Regions from separate parts of the Acinetobacter thutiue genome, predicted to be linked through region 2. Evidence: riboswitches for the same ligand, from Rfam matches in the RefSeq annotation. Region 2 holds a riboswitch; the other holds the start of a gene.

Region 1 (7,470 bases), on a different contig from region 2:
GCGGAAACCTCATAATTGATAAAGCCCTGTGCCTTTAAATAAGCTTCGCCCTGCTCCTGTATCTGCTCCAACAGTTCATCCTGTGGAAGCACGGGTTGGGTACGGAAGAAAACGGTATTCGGCTCAATGGTCAACTGATACCAACTGATATGGGTTGCACCCTGTTCTACCGCAAGTTTGAGGTCAGTTAGAGCCTGTTCAAGGGTTTGCTGGGGTAGACCATGCATTAAATCCACATTAACACGCTGAAAGCCTGCCTGCCGCGCCTGCTGAATGGCACTGAGCGCATTATGGGCAGAATGAATCCGCCCCAAGCGCTGTAAATGTTCTATATTAAAACTTTGCACGCCAATCGACAATCGGTTAATGCCTACGGCAAGATAGTCTGCAAAAGGATCATGTTCAACTGTTCCAGGGTTGGCTTCCAAAGTAATTTCACAATCAGGCTCAAAGTCCAGACGAGCCCTGAGCTGTTCAAATAACCATGCATAGCCCTGTGCAGAAATCAGCGATGGCGTCCCCCCCCCAATAAACACGCTATGGATGGAGCGTCCCTGAGCCATTTGCACCTGAGTTTCAAAGTCAGCCACCAATGCCGCCAGATACCGCTGTTCCAGGACGGTGGACAATTGACCATCGGGTACAGCATGTGAGTTAAAGTCACAGTATGGGCACTTGCGCACACACCAAGGCATATGGATATAAAGTGAAAGTGGAATAAGGGCTGGATTTAATTCACTCAAAATATAAGCTCAATAACAGAACTTAATTATTTTAACATGACTCGACTAATCAACGGCTCATCATCTATGTTATGTATGAGACCACCAAGAATAATGAATGATATAAATATGATCAAACTCTCAAGCCAGTTACTTTTTATCATTCCCCTCGCTTTGGGAATTGGTATTGCAATGGCATTTCAAACCGCAATAAATACCCAGCTTAAAACATATTTACACTCGCCCATACAGGCCGCTTTTATTTCATTTTTGTTTGGTACAATTATTCTTGCGGTTATGGTCTATTTCCAGAGCGCAGCAAAACCAAGTTTAAGTGAACTTTCACACATTCCGTGGTTTTTGTGGCTGGGTGGAATACTTGGGGTTTATGCAATTAGTATGAGCATTTATACTGCACCTAAACTTGGCTTCTTAACATTTACGGGTTTGGTCATTTTTGGGCAGCTTGTTATTTCCATGTTACTGGATCATTTTGGCTGGTTAGGGACAGAGAAAACCCCTGTCAACTGGCAGCGCCTACTGGGCGGTATTGTCATTTTTATTGGTGTTTTACTGACTTTACAACGCTGATTTTTCACAATTTTAAAGAGTATTTTTTGTGCCCCACACCCACACTGCACGGTTTGAACTTAAGCAACTGTTTCACCTGATGTTACCCATCCTGATTACACAGTTCGCCCAGGCGGGTTTAGGCTTGATTGACACGATTATGGCAGGCCACTTATCCGCAGCCGACCTCGCCGCAATCGCGATTGGTGTGGGGCTGTGGATTCCGATTATGCTGCTGTTTGCAGGCATCATGATTGCCACCACACCACTGGTTGCGGAGGCACGGGGCGCAAAAACACCTGAGAAAATCCCAACCATTGCACGCCAGTCCTTATGGGTTGCCGCAATTCTTGGAGTGGTTGCCATGCTGATCCTGCAAGGCATGCCATTCTTTTTACCCCTGTTTGGTGTACCTGAAAGCTTACTCCCCAAAGCCAGCCTGTTCCTGCATGCCATTGGTTTTGGCATGCCCGCAGTGATGATGTACGCCGCCCTGCGCAGTTATTCCGAGGCATTGGGACATCCCCGTCCTGTTACAGCAATTAGCCTACTTGCCTTATTGGCGCTGATCCCCCTGAACCTTGTTTTCATGTATGGATTTGGCCCTATTCCAGCATTGGGAAGCGCAGGCTGTGGATTTGCCACAGCAATCCTGCAATGGTTGATGTTCATCACTTTGGCAATCTATATTTCCAGGGCCCAGGCTTACAAACAGGCACCGATCTTTACCCAATGGGAAAAGCTGGACCTAGGCTGGACAAAACGGATTTTAAAGCTGGGCTTTCCGATTGGTCTGGCGGTTTTCTTTGAAGTGAGTATCTTTAGTACGGGTGCAATTGTCCTCAGTCCATTGGGGGAAAATGCAATTGCAGCGCACCAAATTGCCATTTCAGTCACGTCACAACTGTTTATGATTCCCCTATCGTTAGCGATAGCCTTAACCATTCGGGTCGGCATGTATTATGGCGAGAAAAACTGGCTCGCTATGCGTCAGGTACAAAAAGTCGGGTTGATCAGTGCGACCATCTTTGCAGCCTGTACCATGGCCCTGATTGCCCTGGCCCGTCCCTATATCGTGGCGATTTATACCAATGATGTACACATCATGCCGATTGCCATGTACCTGCTCTGGTTCGCAATGGCATACCAATTGGTGGATGGCTGGCAGGTCAGTGCGGCAGGCTGTCTGCGTGGCATGCAGGATACACAGGCTCCGATGTGGATTACCCTGATGGCGTATTGGGTGGTGGCCTTTCCAATTGGCTTATACTTGGCCCGCTATACCATTTGGGGCGTGGCGGGTGTCTGGCTGGGCCTGATCATTGGTTTAACCATAGCCTGTGTCCTGTTGATTGGTCGTTTATATTTGAATAATAAACGTTTGATGCAACTGACAAGCTCAAATCCATAAGCAACAGCTCCGATTCAGTTGCTATCATGAGGGTAGCGTGGATACTGCCCTCACGATAGTAAATATCAACAAGATTGAGTGATTGATTCATAAGACTTACACGACTTAACATTTTCATCTAGGCAATTTAAGTTTTGTCGCCTATGATCAGGGTATCGCTTAAAATCAGATCACAGGGGTCCAACCATCATGGCAAAGCATGCAAGCTCTCCCAGTAAACGTTTTCTAAAACTGGCGGGCATGACTGCAAGCATCGCCAGCAAAAGCGTTGCCAACTCCATTCGCAACCTGACCGCAGATGAAGAACAAAAAAATGCGGCACGTAGCCAGCTTTTTCAGGAAATCGGTTTACAGATTGCCGATACACTTGGAGAAATGAAAGGCGCAGTGATGAAAGTCGGACAGATCGCCTCACAATACAAAGACATTTTCCCACCTGAAGTCGCCAAGGCGATTGCCAAACTGCAACGTCAGGCCCCAGCCATGCCTTTTGCTGAAATCAAGCAGCAGGTTGAAAAAGAGTTGGGCAAACCACTGAATGAGATTTTTACCTCATTTGAGCCAGAGCCTTTCGCGGCAGCCTCGATTGGTCAGGTGCATCGTGCAGTACTCCCTGACGGGCAGGCGGTGGTGGTGAAAGTGCAATATCCTGGCGTTGACCAAGCCTGTGAAAGCGACTTAAAACAGGTGCGTCTTGCCCTGCGTTTAATGGGTGTTTTAAAGATTGATAAAAAATTACAGGATCAGTTGTTTCAGGAAATTCAGGATAGCCTTTCCGCCGAGCTAAACTACGAAATCGAGGCGCAAAATCTGGAAGTATTCAAGACTTTCCATGAACAGCTTGATGATCAAGTGATTATTCCAACAGTTTATAAACAATATTCTTCCCGACGGGTACTCACCCTAAGCCTGGAACAGGGCGAATCCATTGAAACCGCAAGTACATGGTCGGTTGAAACCCGCAACCAGATTGGCCGCCGCCTGATCCGTGCCCTAGGGCAGGAGATGTTCTTCCTGAAACGCTTCCATTGTGACCCCCATCCAGGCAATTTTGCCTTTCGGGAAGATGGCAGTGTCATCATCTATGACTATGGCAGTGTCAAAACCCTTTCGCCAGAACTGATTCAGCACTTTAAGGCCCTGGTAAATGCGGCACGTCAGGAGGATATTGCCCAGGTTGAGGATTTACTGGTTGAACTGCATTCAATTGCTGAAAAACAGAAATTTCCAAGCGAACTGTATGTCCAGTGGATTGAAGTACTGTTACGTCCATTAAGCACCCATTATGACTTTGCCGAAAACTCATCCCATCATGATGGCATGCGATTGGTGAAAAAATCATTGAAATACTGGGATGTATTTAAGCCATCTCCAGATACATTAATGGTCAACCGTACCATTTCAGGACATTATTGGAACCTGATCCATCTTAAGGTGCATGACAACCTGAATGACCTGTTTGAGGAACTGGTTCCCAATTAAAGCCTGATGCAGGTTTTTATCATGCCGCCTGAATCTTTGGCATAAATTCTTTGGTGAAATAAGGGATAAGCAAGCCTGTTTCAGGATTTAACAACTTTTGCTTATAGTCTTGCAGATATGCAGTTGTGTCATGGTCATTCGGATGGAAATCTAGGCGCAGATACTCCATCACATGCCCAACTGTACTGCCAAAAACGCCATTCTGGGGATTCCACAGTACATTTAGGCTGTAGGCCACATCTTTCCAATAACGCGGACTTATTGCATTCAATGGCCGTCTTAAAACTGGAATGCCTACCGCACCAGCGAAAACCAGCCCCATAATGGTAAAACTGGCAAGGAAGAAGCCTGTAATACGCAGGGTATAATTGCCTGAAATCAACTGGAAGACATCATAAGCGACATCCTTATGTTCCGATTCCTCCATAAAATGCCACATCCATAAGCCCTTGGTCTTGTCATCGATTTCTTTTGCCCAGATCTCCGCATCATGCTTCATGGCAAATTCTGCAAATACCGCAGTAAAATGCTCAATACCTGCCATCAGTGATAATTTCAACGGCTGGGGAAAACGGTGAAAACCATACTTGAAAACATTTTCCGCCAAAAAACGATAAAAACGTACAGGATATTGATGGTTTGCCAGAGTCTGGTCATTAAATGCATTGTGTACTTTAGAATGGATCGCCTCCTGACCAATTAAAGCGGTTACACGCTGTTTTAGAATCGGGTCATTCACAAAATCACGGTGATAACGTGCCGTTTCAATCACCAGTTCCTCACCATAGGTCAGGAAAATCGACATCGCTGTTACATAGGCACTTGCCAGCTCTGCATTGCGGTAAAAATTGTTATAGAAATTCTGCCCATCAAACCTAAACTCAAGATGACGGATTGGGAACGGGATTTTCTTGGTAAAATCAGGGTACTCAATGGTGGAGTTCATCAATTTACCCACAGATTGTTTTAATTTCCTTACAAGCATCGCAATTCCCTATATTCTAAAATAAGATGATGTGGCGTATTTTTCCAATGTTTGCCTGCATATCCAGTTTGCGTGCAAACCAATCCATATAAAGCAACACCATCTTAATCCGATCTTTTATTCGGGTTCAATTCAGATAACATCCTAAATATCTATTCTTATAAAATAACTATTAAACAGTAGCTTAAGAATATTTTTCATATCAAAATATGTATCAATCATAGATTTTTATAAATAGAGATATGAAGTATTCGGGTTTTTCACGCTCAAACCACTTAACTTAAACAGCAATTACCTTAACCATTCATCCATGAGGGTTTATTCTCATTAAGGCAAAACTTGAAATAGATTAAATTGACTTCATTTATTGTTATGTTATAACATTTCTTTAAATAATGGAGTAGTTCACAATGCGTAAAGATATTCATCCCGCCTATCAACAGGTTCTTTTTCACGACACCAATGCCGATGCCTATTTCCTGATTGGAAGCACCATTCAAACCAAACAGACCAAGGAATATCAGGGCAAGATTTATCCCTATGTCACACTGGATATTTCCAGCGCATCACATCCGTTTTATACAGGTGAAGTGCGTCAGGCCAGCAATGAGGGTCGTGTCGCCAGCTTTAACAAACGCTTTTCCCGCTTTAACCGCAAGGCTTAATCTAGTTTTAAGTTTTATTGATTAAACTGACATAATTCGAAGTCTAAGGTTCTATCTCCTCCTCTTAGACTTCTTTTTTTATGCCCAAATTAGCTGTTGCTCATCTTTTTAAATTAAGCAGCCGTCAACCACTGATGCAGGCTCATGCCCAGAATGGTAAACAGCAACGACCCAATCACATGAATTAAAATCGCTGTACAGGCGTAGCCCAGCTTGCCACTTTGCAACAGGGCAATAATTTCAGCAGAAAAAGTGGAAAACGTGGTCAATGCACCACAAAACCCCGTAATCACAAATAGTTTATAATTGGGACTCAGCGCACTTTGGGAAAAATAAGAAATTGCAAAGCCAATAATAAAGCCACCCACAAAATTAACGGTGACCGTACCTAAAGGAATATCTGGAAAAATGGGATTCAGCTTTAAACCCAGAAACCAGCGTAGCCATGCACCCAGCACAGAACCCAAGGCAATTGAAATTAAAGGATAATACATGGCTCACTCCAAATTAAGCTTTGGAGAAAATAGTGGATTGGACATGGATTTATAAAGATTGTGCTGGAAATTTTTCATCTGCGAACTCCAAATAGAGAACAGAGTACGCACGAACCTACGTCCCCTGTTCAGGGTCACGTAGGCATCATTAGCCACTATGGCGGTTTGTAACAGGAGGAATGCCATCTCCTTTGCTCTAAAATAACATAATTCTGCGACAACTCAACTGCTGTTTTTAGGCGGTGATAAGGCTGTGCATAAGGTTTAAGTTATCCACAGTTTAGGAGGAGCTGGCTAAAACCTGCTCGCCGATGACATGGAAATCCAGTTCAGGCACCACAAAGGCAAATACTTCGGCATTATCCTCCAAACCCAATTGCTGTAACAGTTGAGGGGCTTTTAGGGAAATCATCTCTGCTGCCTGAATCTGCTGAAACTGTATCGGCATTTCAATATCGCCCTGTGACAGCCGTTGTGGCTGGTCGACCCATTCAGCCCATGCATGATCCTGATCAACAAGGAAATGTACCGCCTCATCCCATGAGGTAAACACGTTCTGCCATGAGTCTGGCAGGCGTTTTTCCCCTGTGATTTGTACATTGCTGGCAAATGAGTAGGCAGGATCAAGCATGATGTCAGTATGAATGCTTTTTTGCTGCTTATGATACTGATGCTGAAATATAAGTGCATACTGGGCAGGCATCACATCACTGGCCAAACGCCCACCCAACACATATAGATACTGGTCTAACATCACCTGTTCAAATATCACCGTCTTGGGATGTGAGTCATCCAGATAAAACCGCCAATTGCTTTGCTGGGGGGATGGCATCCATTTTCGTAGCCTGCCTAAAAACTGGAATCCAAAATGATGGTGCTGATAGGTCAAAATTGTAAAAATGGTTTTGCCCTGTTTCTCCCACAATGTCACCTGTTGAGGATAGCGTTGCCGAACCTGTTCAGCATCTACCAGCCATGACAGATAAACAATATTGCTGACCCGACTTTGCAAACGCATAAATGGCAACACTCGCATCAACATACGGCGCAGTTGCAACAACACACCACAGGCGAGCAGTCTGGCTAAAAAATTGAAAAATAGTGTCTGTCTTGGTGGTTTAAAATCATGGCGATTCATTAT
Region 2 (7,470 bases):
GGACACGGATGCTGGATGATTTCAACTATGTGCCAAATGTGATTGAAGTGGTGCAAGCGGGTACACTCAGTTCAATTCAGGATTATCCAGGCCGTACAGGCTATTGGGATATTGGTGTACCACCATCTGGACCAATGGATGATTATGCTTTTCAATTGGCAAATCGCATTGTCGGAAATGATGCGAAAGCCGCAGGTTTTGAATTTACCCTCGTTGGTCCAACTTTTAAATTCCATGCCGATGCGACTATTGCCTTAGCAGGTGCAAGTTGTACTACTTTGCTGGATGATCAGGAAATTGATTTTTGGCAGCCTATCAACGTTAAAGCAGGGCAAATCCTTAAAATCGGTCAGGTGGAATCAGGTTGCCGTACTTATTTAGCGGTACGCAATGGTGTGGATGTACCTGTGTATCTGGGCAGCCGTGCCACGTTTGCACTAGGGAATTTTGGCGGTCACGCAGGGCGTACCTTGCGTGTTGGTGACATGATTAAAATGGTCGATCCAAGCTGTGCCAATACGGAATTACCACTTGCAACGGATGCGCCACAAGCATTATCAACTGACTTAATTCCTGAATATGGTAATACATGGGATATTGCAGTGCTCTATGGTCCACACGGCGCACCTGATTTTTTTAAACCTGAATATGTAGAAGAATTTTTTGCCTCTGAATGGACGGTACATTTTAACTCCAACCGTTTAGGCGTACGTTTATCAGGTCCAACACCAAGTTGGGCACGGGAAAATGGCGGTGAAGCAGGCTTGCATCCATCCAATGTACATGACTGTGAATATGCGATTGGTGCAATCAACTTTACAGGTGATTTCCCTGTGATTTTGGCAAAAGATGGTCCAAGTTTAGGCGGTTTCGTTTGTCCTGTGACCATTGCCAAAGCAGAACTCTGGAAAGTTGGTCAGTTGAAAGCCGACGATAAAATCCGTTTTTATCCAATCAGTGTTGAACAAGCTAATGAATTGGAACGTCAGCAAATTGACAATATTCAAAACTTTGCTGAAGCAGCTCAAATCATTGAAACAATTGAACCGATGCAAGCAGTTGTAAGTACGATTCTGGCACAACGTGAACCAACCGAATTGTCACCAAAAACCGTGTATCGTCAGGCAGGTGATAGTTATATTCTGCTCGAATATGGTGAAAACGTTTTAGATTTGGCATTACGTTTGCGGGTGCATCAACTGATTCAAATGATTCGTGCAGCAAAAATTGCAGGCGTGTTGGAACTTTCTCCGGGAGTTCGTTCACTGCAAATTAAATATGATGGTTTGCTGATTCCACAGTCACAACTGATTGCCCGATTGCTGCAACTTGAACAGGAAATGGGCGATTTAAGTCAGTTAAAAATTCCATCTCGTATCGTGCATTTACCAATGGCATTTGAAGACAGTGCCACGTTGGGCGCAGTACAACGCTATCAGGAAAGTGTTTGCGCCAAAGCACCGTGGCTACCAAATAACGTTGATTTTATCCAACGGATTAATGGCTTGGCGCATCGTGATGAAGTGAAAGATATTATTTTCGATGCCAATTATTTGATTTTGGGTTTGGGCGATGTGTATTTAACTGCCCCATGTGCCGTGCCAATTGATCCACGCCATCGTTTACTCAGTTCTAAATACAACCCTGCACGTACTTTCACCGCAGAGGGAACAGTTGGCATTGGCGGCATGTATATGTGTATTTATGGTATGGATTCCCCAGGTGGTTATCAACTGATTGGTCGTACCTTGCCGATCTGGAACAAGTTTAAGAAAAATAAACAGTTCGGTGATAAACAGTGGTTCTTACAATTCTTTGATCAAATCAAATATTTTGAAGTGTCTGAACAAGAGTTGAATCAATGGCGTGCTGATTTTGAGAATGGATGTGCGCAAATCCAGATTGAGGAAACTGAATTTGATTATGCCGACTATGTGAAATTTCTGGAGGATGAAGCAGACGATATTGCCGAGTTTAAAGCCAAACAGCAACAGGCATTTAGCTCAGAAGTTGGTCGCTGGAAAGAGGAATTTGCGGCGCAACCAGAAGAGCAAATTGAGCAAAGCAACAACACAGATTACAGCCATCTGTCTTCATTGAATGCCTCAATGACAGGCAATATCTGGAAAATTTTTGTAGAGCATGGTCAGGAAGTTAAAAAAGGTGAAACTGTTGCTATTATTGAAGCGATGAAAATGGAATTGCCTGTCTATGCAGAAGAGGATGGCATTGTCAAAGCTATTATCTGTCGGGCGGGACAAACCGTGCATAGCGGTGAACCACTGGTCTATATGGAATAGGGTGGCATGAAAGAAACAAAAATAACAACAAAAGGCTCAGACAATTTGTCTGAGCTGGTTTACCAGCGCATCAAGAATGATATTTTTGATTTCAAGTTGATGCCAGGTGAACGTTTTACCGAGTCCGAAGTGGCAAAGGCTTATGATGTCAGTCGTACCCCAATCCGACAGGCACTCTATCGTTTGCAACAAGAGGGCTATGTGGATGTCAGTTTTCGCAGCGGTTGGCAGATTCGACCGCTTAATTTTCGCTACTACGAAGAACTGTACGATATCCGCATCGTGTTGGAAAAAGATTCAATCCGAAAACTTTGCCAAATTGATCATCAAAATTCAGTTGAATTATCGGTTTTAAAAGATTTATGGATGATTGAACCAAATCAATATTTAAAAGATATTAAACAATTATCACAGCAGGATGAAGATTTTCACTGTGCTTTGGTCAGGGCTGCGGGTAATAATGAAATGGCACGAATTCATCGAGATTTAAGCGAAAGAATTCGTATTATTCGCCGTCTGGATTTTTCCAAGCAATATCGGGTAGAGGCAACCTATCAGGAACATCAAAAAATATTGGGTTTTATTTTTGAGCGTCAGGTTGATCAGGCTTTAATTGCGATAGAAAGCCATATCATGCAAAGCCGTGATGAAGTGAAAAAAATCACCCTGCAAATGCTGGATTCTAGTCAGTTTTACTAAGGGAATATATTCCTCATCTTTTATAAAAAGAGGTAAACATACGAAAATTCAACCCCCTATAGAATTCGTGAATTCCCTCTCCTTTTTAGGAGAGAGGCAGGGAGAGGTAAAGATAGAGATTTTATTTACTATTGACCAAAATGATAACGCAAACCCATTAAATAGGTACGCGGTGCAGCAGGAGTATAACCTACCTGATTGTTGCTAAAAGAGGTACTTTCAGCATAATGTACATCTGCCGCATTAAGAATTTGTCCATAGACTTCATAAGTATTGCGATGATAATTGGCGCGCAAGTTGAGAACAGTATGTCCATTATACTTTTCAGTATTGGCATCATTGATCCAGTAAGAACCCACATACACACCCTCAACTGAAAGTAACAGTTCAGGAATGGGCTTGATCTGGTATTCAACTGTACCAAATGTTTTTGGGGCACTTGGCATGGCATTGCCACTATAGTCGAGAATAGTGGATGGCTCAAATTCTCTATATTCATGTTTTGCCAAACTGCCAGACAGTTTTAAACGCTGGTCATAAACCTGATTGATTTTCCATGTCCCACCAATTTCAATGCCTTGGTGTCGTGTTTTTCCTGCATTACGTGGCTCGCGGGTATTGTCAACTTTGGTATAACTGATCAGCTCATCTTTGCCTTGTAAACGATACAGGGTAATTTCACCATCAAGACGATCATCTAATAATTTAAAACGTAAACCAGCATCGACATTGTTAAATGTTGCTTCTTTTAGATTAGGCGTAACCAAATTTGCACCATATAAACTACTGACTTCGGGTGGAACAAAACCCTGAGACCAATTACTATAAATATCCATTTCTGGTGTGATGTTCCAGACGAAACCCAGTTGTGGACTGGCTTTATGGAAACTACGTTTCTCGTCAGGTGCACCTGTCACTTTTGATGGTGTTAATTGGTTGTCATAGTCATAAGCAATCCAGTCATAGCGCGCACCACCGACCAGATTTAGATTCGGTAGAGCCAGCCAATTCGCCTGTGTGTAAATCGCCTGATTATTGACATCAACATTGAAGTCACGCAGCAATTGACGTTGCTGATAACCTGTATAAACCAGCGTTTCTGGGTCACGGAATACTTCAATATCATTGGTTTTGGCTTGATTTGGAGAATGATCCGCCATTGCACCCACGGTCAGTTTAACCTGATCCAGATTGGCTGAATGTTGTACATTTAAACCATAAGATTGAAAGGCGTTGTAGGTGGTTTGTCCGCTATAGGTTCCAGTTGGTTTACCATTTTTCACATCGGTACGGATGTTATAACTTGGATTTTGCTCGGTGGTATTATCGCGATAATACACCATCATCTGACTTTGTTGCTGATCATTCCAATGATGACTTAATTGAGATGAAAGCCGCGTTGCGTTAACTTCACGGTAGGTAAATGTTTGATAGCTATAACCTGGCCGTCTGTTGTAGTCATCTAAATTTAAGCTGCCTGTCATATCCGCTTTTAAGTGGTTATAGCTGACAATATTCTTGACTTGGGTTGCATCGGAAATATGCCAGTCATGTCGTAACGTGACACTTTGCTTGTTACTTTCCGCATGGTCCTGCCAGCTATCACCACGATCAGTTGCATAAGCAGACAGTCTTAATCCCTGTTCACCTAACTCTGTATCAAAGGTATTGGATGCGCCAAGATCTACGCGGCGGTATCCCTCTGAACTTGCGCTGAGACCCAAATCTGCCGTTGGATTTAAACTCGGTGCTTTGGTCAAAAAGTTGATCGTTCCCCCAATCGCATTACTGCCATATAGACTACTTGCTGGGCCACGCAGGATTTCAATATTATCAATGCCTGCCAAATTCACTTCATAAAGTGCGTTGTGGTTAAACACGCCAACAGGACGAATCGAAATCCCATCTTCCAGATATTGATAAACCGCCGCCGTGGTCATCGGCTGGCGAATGGACATCATGTGCTGTTCATTACCCAGATCATTCATTAAAACGCCAGGCGTTTGATTGACGAGTTGACCAATAAAGGTGGCGTGCTTATCGTCAATGGTCTGATTGCTTATTTTACTGATGGCAGCGGGGGTATTGTTGATGGATTCACCATCACGGCTGGCGGTGACCACAATTGTGGCGAGGGTTTTGGTCTCATCCTTAGATGAAGTATCTGCCCATGTCCCCGCACTATAGCTCACCGAAAGACATGCCGCCGTTAATACTGACAAACGAAATTGAGTATTCATATTCAACTCTATAAAAAGCAATAAACAAGGCTGTACCGCAGTGCTTCACTGGATACGTTGTATAAAAAATTGCGGTTTATAGGGCAAGTGGTGGGGCCTGCTTGATGGGAAAAATATAAAAGAGGCGTGGAATGTGCAGATCTTCTGTCCACACATGGCATAGGCATCGTATACGACTAAACCAGCCCAGTACAAATAGCAAAACCAGTGCAATCAGGGGCACAATCACAGCCGCATCCAGTCCATGCGTACATAAAGGACAATGCTTCATGATTTGACTGGCAAGGGCAAAAACCTCCTTAGCATATTTGCTGAGCGGATGATGTTCAGCCACGTGTAAATGCTGCTGATGCATTTCATTCATAGTGTGCTGATGATGACCAGAATGTGACTCTGAACCCATCAAGCTATTCTGAATTTCCGTGACCTGACAATGACTTGGCATTGCATAAAGTGCGGGTACGACCCCTGTATGTACCATCGTGGGTAACAAGATATGCCAGAGTAAACAAAGCAAAGTGATCGCACCGAGAGAGGCACGCCACTTGAGCAAGTGTTGACGAAAACTGGACTTCATATCAGCGATATAGGTCGTAGGGGAAATGTGGCAGCAGTATAGTTAAAAAAATATGACAGTACAAAACATATTGGATACGTTTTACTGAAAGCATATCTCAGTTATATATGCCTTATTTGTATATTGATTTTTGAATGAATGACTTTGATTGCAATGCTAAACACTCAATTGCAAACTGCCTTTGATAGGAATATGATAAATCTGTTCAGATAAGGAAATGGCATTCTTCCTTTTACAAACTGCCCCATGATTGACAGTCATTGGTGGCTGATGATGCCTACGTTACCCTAAGTTTATAGCAATAAATAGGGTGCGTAGGTTTACGCATTCTATTTTTGGAGATGCGTATGAAAGGTTATCTACTCAAGTTTTATCTTGAAGAAAATGAGAATTATAAAGGAAAACCCCTTTATGAATGGTTACTTGAAGTAGCCAAAACAATAGGATTAAAAGGCGCAACCGTAAACAACGGTATCCAGAGTTTTGACCGTCAAGGCAAACCTCACTCAGCCCATTTTTTTGAACTGGCTGATCGTCCAGTACAAATTGAATTTATCGTGGATATTGAGCAGGAACAGTCTTTGTTCGCAACACTTTCCCAAGAAAACATTTCAATCTTTTATAGCAAAACATCAATTGAATTTGGCAGTGTAGGCAACAAGGGGAACAACAATGACTAATATGGCTGCTGGCTTGAATATTCCTGATGATTTTTATAGCCTGATTGAAATCCCAGAAAACAATGCACCCGTAAAATATGAAATGAATAAAGAATACAATGCTTTATTCGTTGACCGTTTTCTAAGTACGGCAATGTCGTATCCTGCGAACTATGGCTATATTCCACAAACCTTGAGTGAAGATGGCGATCCGCTGGATGTGTTGGTACTTGCGCCTTATCCTGTGGTGGCAGGTTCAGTGATTCGTAGCCGCCCAGTTGGTGTAATGTATATGGAAGATGAGCATGGTATGGACGCAAAAATTATTGCCGTTCCACACAGTAAAACCTCACCCTTATATGACCATATCAAGGATATTGATGATATTCATCCGCTGATTCTAGCCCGAATCCAGCACTTTTTTGAACATTATAAGGATTTGGAACAGGGTAAATGGGTTAAGTTTATAGGCTGGGAGAATGCCCAGAAAGCAAGGGATGAGATTATAAAATCGGTACAGGCTTATCCAGCACATGAAGAATAATGGATAAAGAAAGGCCCATAAAAATTATGGGCTTTTCTTTTGACTTAAGCAGTCTTAGCGATTTGCCAAGGCCTCTTTTAATGCCGCATCCATTTCCAGCAGGGCTTTTTCAGTGGTATCCCAGTCGATACAGCCATCTGTCACAGATTGACCATATACAAGGTCACACAGGTTTTCAGGAATATCCTGACGACCACCTTTTAAATGACTTTCCACCATGATTCCCACGATTGACTTATTGCCATCCAGAATTTGCTCCGTGATGTTCTTTAAAACCAAAGGTTGCAGGTACGGGTCTTTGTTTGAGTTGGCATGACTGGTGTCAATCATAATCTTGTTGCTGACTTTTGCTTTTGCCAAAGCAGCCTCAGCTTCGGCAACGGAAGTTGCATCATAGTTCGGTTTGCCATTACCGCCACGTAATACCACATGGGCATAAGGGTTGCCTTTG

Evidence for each region. Region 2 has a riboswitch for fluoride ahead of QTA56_RS02480 (DUF190 domain-containing protein). Riboswitches for the same ligand answer to the same signal wherever they lie in the genome.
Region 1: it holds a riboswitch for fluoride, as region 2 does, so the genes downstream of both, crcB (fluoride efflux transporter CrcB) here and QTA56_RS02480 (DUF190 domain-containing protein) in region 2, are expected to answer to the same signal.

The regions. Positions count from the first base shown of each region.
Region 1 is NZ_JAUDZE010000005.1:108,096-115,565, forward strand. Features, by position in the region: gene hemW (radical SAM family heme chaperone HemW) at 1-743, opposite strand, end outside; gene QTA56_RS12110 (DMT family transporter) at 852-1,313, shown strand; gene QTA56_RS12115 (MATE family efflux transporter) at 1,342-2,703, shown strand; gene QTA56_RS12120 (ABC1 kinase family protein) at 2,893-4,185, shown strand; gene QTA56_RS12125 (metal-dependent hydrolase) at 4,205-5,170, opposite strand; gene QTA56_RS12130 (type B 50S ribosomal protein L31) at 5,581-5,835, shown strand; gene crcB (fluoride efflux transporter CrcB) at 5,949-6,329, opposite strand; fluoride riboswitch at 6,462-6,528, opposite strand; gene QTA56_RS12140 (DUF2071 domain-containing protein) at 6,610-7,467, opposite strand.
Region 2 is NZ_JAUDZE010000001.1:524,047-531,516, forward strand. Features, by position in the region: gene uca (urea carboxylase) at 1-2,300, shown strand, start outside; gene QTA56_RS02465 (GntR family transcriptional regulator) at 2,307-2,999, shown strand; gene QTA56_RS02470 (TonB-dependent receptor) at 3,128-5,239, opposite strand; gene QTA56_RS02475 (hypothetical protein) at 5,316-5,816, opposite strand; fluoride riboswitch at 6,021-6,103, shown strand; gene QTA56_RS02480 (DUF190 domain-containing protein) at 6,164-6,496, shown strand; gene ppa (inorganic diphosphatase) at 6,489-7,019, shown strand; gene QTA56_RS02490 (3-deoxy-7-phosphoheptulonate synthase) at 7,074-7,470, opposite strand, start outside.